2 regions of the Streptomyces syringium genome follow, and region 2 is predicted to be linked to the other one. Evidence: riboswitches for the same ligand, from Rfam matches in the RefSeq annotation. Region 2 holds a riboswitch; the other holds the start of a gene.
The links. A riboswitch is a leader RNA that binds a small molecule or an ion and turns the genes downstream of it on or off. The one in region 2 is predicted to bind glycine.
Positions count from the first base shown of each region.

Region 1: another riboswitch for glycine. It lies ahead of gcvT (glycine cleavage system aminomethyltransferase GcvT); the one in region 2 lies ahead of gcvP (aminomethyl-transferring glycine dehydrogenase).

Region 1 covers NZ_JAGIOH010000001.1:5,360,669-5,364,066, reverse strand. The annotation lists gene JO379_RS24055 (hypothetical protein) at 1-526, shown strand, start outside; gene JO379_RS24050 (AAA family ATPase) at 585-1,271, opposite strand; glycine riboswitch at 1,419-1,515, shown strand; gene gcvT (glycine cleavage system aminomethyltransferase GcvT) at 1,692-2,807, shown strand; gene gcvH (glycine cleavage system protein GcvH) at 2,885-3,259, shown strand; gene glyA (serine hydroxymethyltransferase) at 3,306-3,398, shown strand, end outside.
Region 2 covers NZ_JAGIOH010000001.1:1,376,421-1,379,818, forward strand. The annotation lists gene gcvP (aminomethyl-transferring glycine dehydrogenase) at 1-1,288, opposite strand, end outside; glycine riboswitch at 1,479-1,586, opposite strand; gene JO379_RS06035 (PRC-barrel domain-containing protein) at 1,757-2,134, shown strand; gene JO379_RS06040 (DNA polymerase IV) at 2,104-3,398, opposite strand, start outside.

The DNA.
Region 1 (3,398 bases), 4.0 Mb from region 2:
CGTCAACAAGCTCGTCTCCACCGCCATAGCCGCCGTCGCCTGCGGCTCCCTCGTCGTGGGTGTCGCCGGTCCCGCCCTCGCCGCCGCACCGGAACCGGCCCCCACAGCCGCGGCCCCGGACCCGAAGGCGGCCACGGCACAGCAGCTGGAGACCGTGGCCAATCTGGGTGAGCTGCTCGCCCTGGCCGCGAAGATCGCAACCGAGGCACAGGCGAAGACCCCGAACAAGGCCGTGCTCGCGGATCTGCGCCAGCGGTATCAAGCGGCGGCCGACAAGCTGCTGAAGTCCGTGAAGTCCAGAGCGGGCACGCCCGGCGGTCTGCCGGCGGACGCCGTCAAGGACGTCCGGGACGCCCTGGCGAAGCTGACCAAGGACCTCACCGAGCTGCTCGCGGCCGTGGTGGCCGTCGACCTGCCGAAGGTGACGGCAGGCATCGCGGAGGTCGTCAAGGACCTGCAGGCCCTTCTCACTGCGGTGCCGAAGCTCGCGACGGGCGCGCTGCCGCTGCCGGTTCCCGGCGTCTAGAGGCAGGGGCCCGGCCGGCCCGGCGGGCCGTCAGCCGTCAGCCGTCAGCCGTCAGCCGTCAGCCGTCGAAGACGATGCCCTCCAGCGCCCGGGCGGCGGCGCGGTCGAGCAGCGCCGCGGACACGCATCCGTCCGGCAGCCGCCCGGCCGCGGTGTCCGCGACCAGCCGTGCCATCGCCCGGCGGTGCCGCCCGAAGGCGTAGGCGGAGACGGTGCGGCCGCGCGCCGCCTGACCGGCGAGGGCGGTGGCCGGGTCCACGGCCAGCACCAGCAGATGGACCGAGCTGCCGCGCCGCCGCGCGTCCCGGACGAGCCAGCGGCGGACCCAGCCGCGCTGGCCGCAGTCGTGCACGACCGCGCTCGCGTCCGAGCGCAGGGCCCGGCGCAGCCCGGCGTAGTGGGCGATCCGCACGAGCGGGCGGTAGACCCCGTAGGGCAGCCAGGGCGGCATGCGGCGCTCCAGCCGGTCACGGGCGTCCTGCGAGTCGACGCACCAGACCACCGCGTCCCGGCTGTCGAGGGCGGCCACGGACCGCCGGATCAATGTCGACTTGCCGCTTCCGGGCAGCCCGGAGACGACGAGCAGGTCTCCGGCCGGATAGCGCAGGACCGCGGGGACCGCGCCCCCGCGGAGATCGCGCACACCCGTCGGCCCCACTTGTCGCCGCGCCCCCTGTGCCTGCTGTGGCCCAGGCGGCACGGAGCCCGCCCCTCTCGCGTCCGTACCCCGCGCCCGCACCGTGATCCCCCTCCTCTGGCCTCCCCCGTCCGGCCCTTCCCGCCCCCTACCCACCGAACGTAAAGAAAAGGTAATCCAATTCAGGGGGTCTCGGGCCGTCCGTCGCACGCCTGTACGTGCAATGATGTGCGCGCCAACTGCATACCGGCCGCTCGAATCCGCGCGGGAGAGTCTCAGCACTATGTGTGCTGGGCGCCGAAGGAGCAAGTTCCTCCCTTGAATCTCTCAGGCCCCGTACCGCGCGGGTGAGGCAGATCTGAAAAGCGAGGCGCCCCCGGGCGACCTCCACCCAAGGTGCAAGCCGGGGACTCGCTCGTTTCGAGGCTCCCGGTGAACCTCTCAGGTTCCGATGACAGATGGGGAGGCCGTGACCCCTCTTTCGCGAGCCTTCCGCGAGTCTCGCGACCACGCCTGGGAGCCTGAACCATGACCGAAGCCCCCCGCCGCACCGCCCTCGACGCGCTTCACCGCGCGCTCGGCGCGACGATGACCGACTTCGCGGGCTGGGACATGCCCCTGCGTTACGGGAGCGAGCGCGACGAGCACGTCGCCGTGCGGACCCGTGCCGGTCTCTTCGACCTGTCGCACATGGGCGAGATCACCCTCACCGGCCCGCAGGCCGGCCGGGCGCTGGACTTCGCGCTCGTCGGCAATCTGTCCGCGCTGGCCGTCGGCCGGGCCCGGTACACCATGATCTGTGACGCCGCGGGCGGCATCCTGGACGACCTGATCGTCTACCGCCTGGCCGACGAGGAGTTCATGGTCGTCGCCAACGCCTCGAACGCGCAGGTCGTGCTGGACGCGCTGACCGAGCGCGCCGCGGGCTTCGAGACGGCCGTCCGCGACGACCGCGAGAACTACGCGCTGCTCGCGATCCAGGGCCCGCAGTCCCCCGGCATCCTGAAGTCCCTCACCGACGCCGACCTCGACGGCCTCAAGTACTACGCGGGTCTGCCGGGCACGGTGGCGGGCGTTCCCGCGCTGATCGCCCGTACGGGTTACACCGGCGAGGACGGCTTCGAGCTGTTCGTCGCCCCGGCCGACGCCGAGCGGCTGTGGCAGGCGCTCACCGAGGCGGGCGCGGCTGCCGGTCTGGTGCCGTGCGGCCTCTCCTGCCGCGACACGCTGCGCCTGGAGGCGGGCATGCCGCTGTACGGGCACGAGCTGACCACCGCCACGACGCCCTTCGACGCGGGCCTGGGCCGGGTCGTGAAGTTCGACAAGGAGGGTGACTTCGTCGGCCGCGAGGCCCTCACCGCCGCCGCCGAGCGCGCCGCGGCGAAGGCGCCCCGCAAGCTGGTCGGCCTGATCGCCGAGGGCCGCCGGGTGCCGCGCGCCGGGTTCCAGGTCGTCGCCGACGGCCAGGTCGTCGGCGAGGTCACCTCCGGTGCCCCCTCCCCCACGCTCGGGAAGCCGATCGCCATCGCCTACGTCGACGCGGCGCACGCCGAGCCGGGCACCAAGGGTGTAGCTGTGGACATCCGCGGCACCCACGAGCCGTACGAGGTCGTCGCCCTGCCGTTCTACAAGCGTCAGCGCTGACCCTTCTCGCTCAACTCTCGTCCCACCTGTCAAGACCCGTTGCAAAAGCATCAACGCGCATCCAGGAGAATCAAGCCATGAGCAACCCCCAGCAGCTGCGTTACAGCAAGGAGCACGAGTGGCTGTCGGCCGTCGAGGACGGCGTGGCGACGGTCGGGATCACCGAGTTCGCGGCCAACGCGCTCGGCGATGTCGTCTTCGCCCAGCTCCCCGCGGTCGGCGACACCGTCACCGCCGGTGAGTCCTGTGGCGAGCTGGAGTCGACCAAGTCGGTCAGCGACCTGTACTCCCCGGTGTCCGGCGAGGTCGTCGCGGCCAACCAGGACGTCGTGGACGACCCCGCGCTGGTGAACTCCGCCCCCTTCGAGGGCGGCTGGCTGTTCAAGGTGAAGATCACGGACGAGCCGGCGGACCTGATGTCCGCCGACGAGTACACCGCCTTCGCCGGCTGAGCCCGTACCCCGCCTCCGCCCCACCCAGGAAGTCCAGGAAGAACTCATGTCGCTTCTGAACAGCTCCCTCCATGAGCTCGACCCCGACGTCGCCGCCGCTGTCGACGCCGAACTCCACCGCCAGCAGTCCACCCTCGAG
Region 2 (3,398 bases):
CGATGCCGACCTGGTCGGCGTCGACCAGGCGCAGGTTGACGCCCCGCTCGCGGGCGGCGGCGACGACCTCGGCCGCCCGGCCGGGCACCCGCGCGGTGAGGGTGTCGAAGTACGCGCCGTGCACGACCTCGACGCCGCCGGCCCGCAGGCCCTCGGCGAGCAGCGTGGCGTAGCGGTGCGTACGCCGCGCGATGCCGGCGAGGCCGTCCGGGCCGTGGTAGACCGCGTACATCCCGGCCATGACGGCGAGCAGGACCTGGGCGGTACAGATGTTGCTGGTGGCCTTCTCGCGGCGGATGTGCTGCTCGCGGGTCTGGAGGGCCAGACGGTAGGCCTTGTTGCCGTCCGCGTCCACGGAGACGCCGACGAGGCGGCCGGGGAGGCTGCGGGCGAACTTCTCGCGCACGGCCATGAACCCGGCGTGCGGACCGCCGAAGCCCATGGGCACGCCGAAGCGCTGGGTGGTGCCGACCGCGATGTCCGCGCCCAGCTCGCCGGGCGAGGTGAGCAGCGTCAGCGCGAGCAGGTCGGCGGCGACGGTGACGATCGCGCCCAGCTCGTGGGCCCGCTCGATGACCGGGCGCGGGTCGCGCACGGCACCGGAGGCGCCGGGGTACTGCAGGAGGACACCGAAGACGCCGCGCTCGGCGATGTCGTCGGGGATGCCCTGGGAGAGGTCGGCGACGACGACCTCGACGCCGGTCGGTTCGGCGCGCGTGCGTATCACCGCGACGGTCTGCGGCAGCGCGTCGGCGTCGATGAGGAAGACGCCGTCCTTGACCTTGCCCACGCGCCGGGACAGCGACATGGCCTCGGCCGCGGCGGTGCCCTCGTCGAGCAGGGAGGCGCCGGAGGTGGGCAGCCCGGTCAGGTCGGCGACGACGGTCTGGAAGTTGAGGAGCGCCTCCAGCCGGCCCTGGGAGATCTCCGGCTGGTAGGGCGTGTAGGCCGTGTACCAGGCGGGGTTCTCCATGACGTTGCGCAGGATCACCGGCGGGGTGAAGGTGCCGTGGTATCCGAGCCCGATCATCGGGGCGAGGACCTCGTTGCGGTCGGCGAGCGTGCGCAGCTCGGCGAGGACCTCGGCCTCACTGCGGGCGTCGGGCAGCCGGAGCGCCTCGGTGCTCTTGATCACGGCCGGTACGGCGGCGGCGGTGAGCTCGTCGAGCGAGCCGAACCCTACCTGGGCGAGCATCTTCGCCTGGGCCGCGCTGTCGGGCCCCACGTGGCGGTGCTCGAACGGCGTGCCACGCTCCAGGTCGGAAAGGGAGATGCGGTGGGCTGTCATCTGCGGAGGCCTCCTGGTCGTTGCGACCTGCGAGGGGTACCACGGCGCGGGTACCCGGACGGCCTCCCCCTCTGTCATCTCAACCTGAGAGCTTCACCGGGCCGCACAGGGCGGTCCGGCTTTCACCGTCGGTGAGGAGGGGCTTCGTCGCGCTGTACCCGACCCGGCCCGCCCTGCTTTCCAGAGTGACCTCGTCCGCGCGGTACGTGTGCCTGAGAGATTCCGGGGAGGATTTGCTCCTTCGGCGCCCCCGTCGAACCCGTCAAAGGATCTCGGAGGACTCTCCCGCGTGGGGTCTGCAGCCACTGTCAGCCTACCAGCGCGGGTCCAAGCGGATCCCTCGAGTGGCCGGTTCCCGCTTTGTGCCTTTTCGTGGTCCTCAGGGCTTCTCTGTGCTTCTCTGTGCTTTCCCAGGGGCCTGGAGGTCGGCTGGAGTTCCGGAGGGCAGGCGCGACCACGGGAGGAACCGTGCAGACCGATATCGATCCGCGGAGTCTCATCGGCCGCAAGGCGTTCGACCGCAATGGCGCGAGGATCGGCACCGTGGACGAGGTGTACCTCGACGACGCGACGGGGGAACCGGAGTGGGCGGCGGTGCGCACCGGGCTGTTCAGCCGGGACGCGTTCGTGCCGCTGGAACCGAGCCGGGTCGAGGACGACGCCCTGCGCATCCCGTATGACCGGGCGCTCATCAAGGACGCCCCGGACTTCGGGGTCGGCCGCCATCTCTCCCCCGAGCAGGAGCTGCAGCTCTACCACCACTACGGGCTCGACCTCCCCCCGCCGGACTCCGGGCCCGCCCCTCGGCCCGGCGCTCAGCCGGACACGCCACCGGCCAGCGGCTGACCGTCGGACCGGGTCCCGACGTCCGGCTCGGGACGCTCTGAGGGCTCACGCGCCGACGGTCCGGTCTCGGGCCCGTCCGACCCGGATGCCCCGTCCGACCCGTCCGACCCGTCCGACACTGCCGGATCACTCGGCTCCGGCGGCTTCGCCGGTCCCGTTGGCTCCGACGGCTGCTCCCACGCGGCTCTGATCAGCGGCAGCGGCTCCCCCGGCTCGAGCGCGGGGTCGTCCACGGCGAAGGTCCGCACCCGGCCGGGTGCGGACCACGGCTGCTCGAAGCGCACGGTGACCCGGCCGACCCCGCTGCCCTGGATCCAGCCGGGCCCGTACTCGGTGTGCCGGATGTCCAGCCCGGGCACCCAGCGCCGTGGCCGTCGCGCGGCCTCCTCCTCCGGGGCCGGCTCCCCTTCCGCCTCGGCGGTCGGTGGTCTCTCCGCGTCGGCGGCGGCCTCGGCCGTAGCGGCCGCCTGGGCGAAGAGATCCTCCTGGGTGTAGTCGGCGAGCCCGGTGACGCCGACCCCCAGCAGCCGCACGCCCGCCGTGGTGTCCACGCCGTCCAGCAGCCGCCGCACGGCCTCCCGCACCACCCCGAGGTCGTCCGTCGGCCCGCGGAGCGTCTCCGAGCGCGTCAGCGTCGAGAAGTCATAGCTCCGTACCTTGATCACGACGGTGCGCCCGGACCGTCCCGCCGCCCGCAGCCGCTGCACACAGCGGTCGGCGAGCCGCGCCAGCTCCAGCTCCACACGCGTGCGGTCGGTGAGGTCCTCCTCGAAGGTGTCCTCCACGGACACCGACTTGGCATCCCGCTCGGCCACCACAGGACGGTTGTCGCGGGCGGTCGCCAGGGCGTACAGCCCCGCGCCGTGCGCCTTGCCCAGCAGCCGCACCAGCTCGGCCTCCCCCGCCTCGGCCGTATCGCCCACGGTCGTGAGCCCGGCCCGCCGCAGCGTCTCGGCCGTGGCCGGTCCGACGCCGGGAATGGCCCGCACCGACATCGGGGCCAGCAGCTCCAGCTCGGTGCCGGGCTCGATGACGACGAGGCCGTCGGGTTTGGCCTGCTCGGAGGCGATCTTCGCGAGCATCTTGGAGCCGGCGAGCCCCACCGAACCGCTGAGCCCCGTGGCCCGGCGGATGTCCCGCCGCAGCCGCTCCCCCACCGCCCGCACGACCGCCGTGGAGGGCTCGACGCCGCCGGCCTCCAGATCCACGAACGCCTCGTCCAGGCTCAGCGGCTCCACCAGCGGGGACAGCTCCCCGAGCAGCC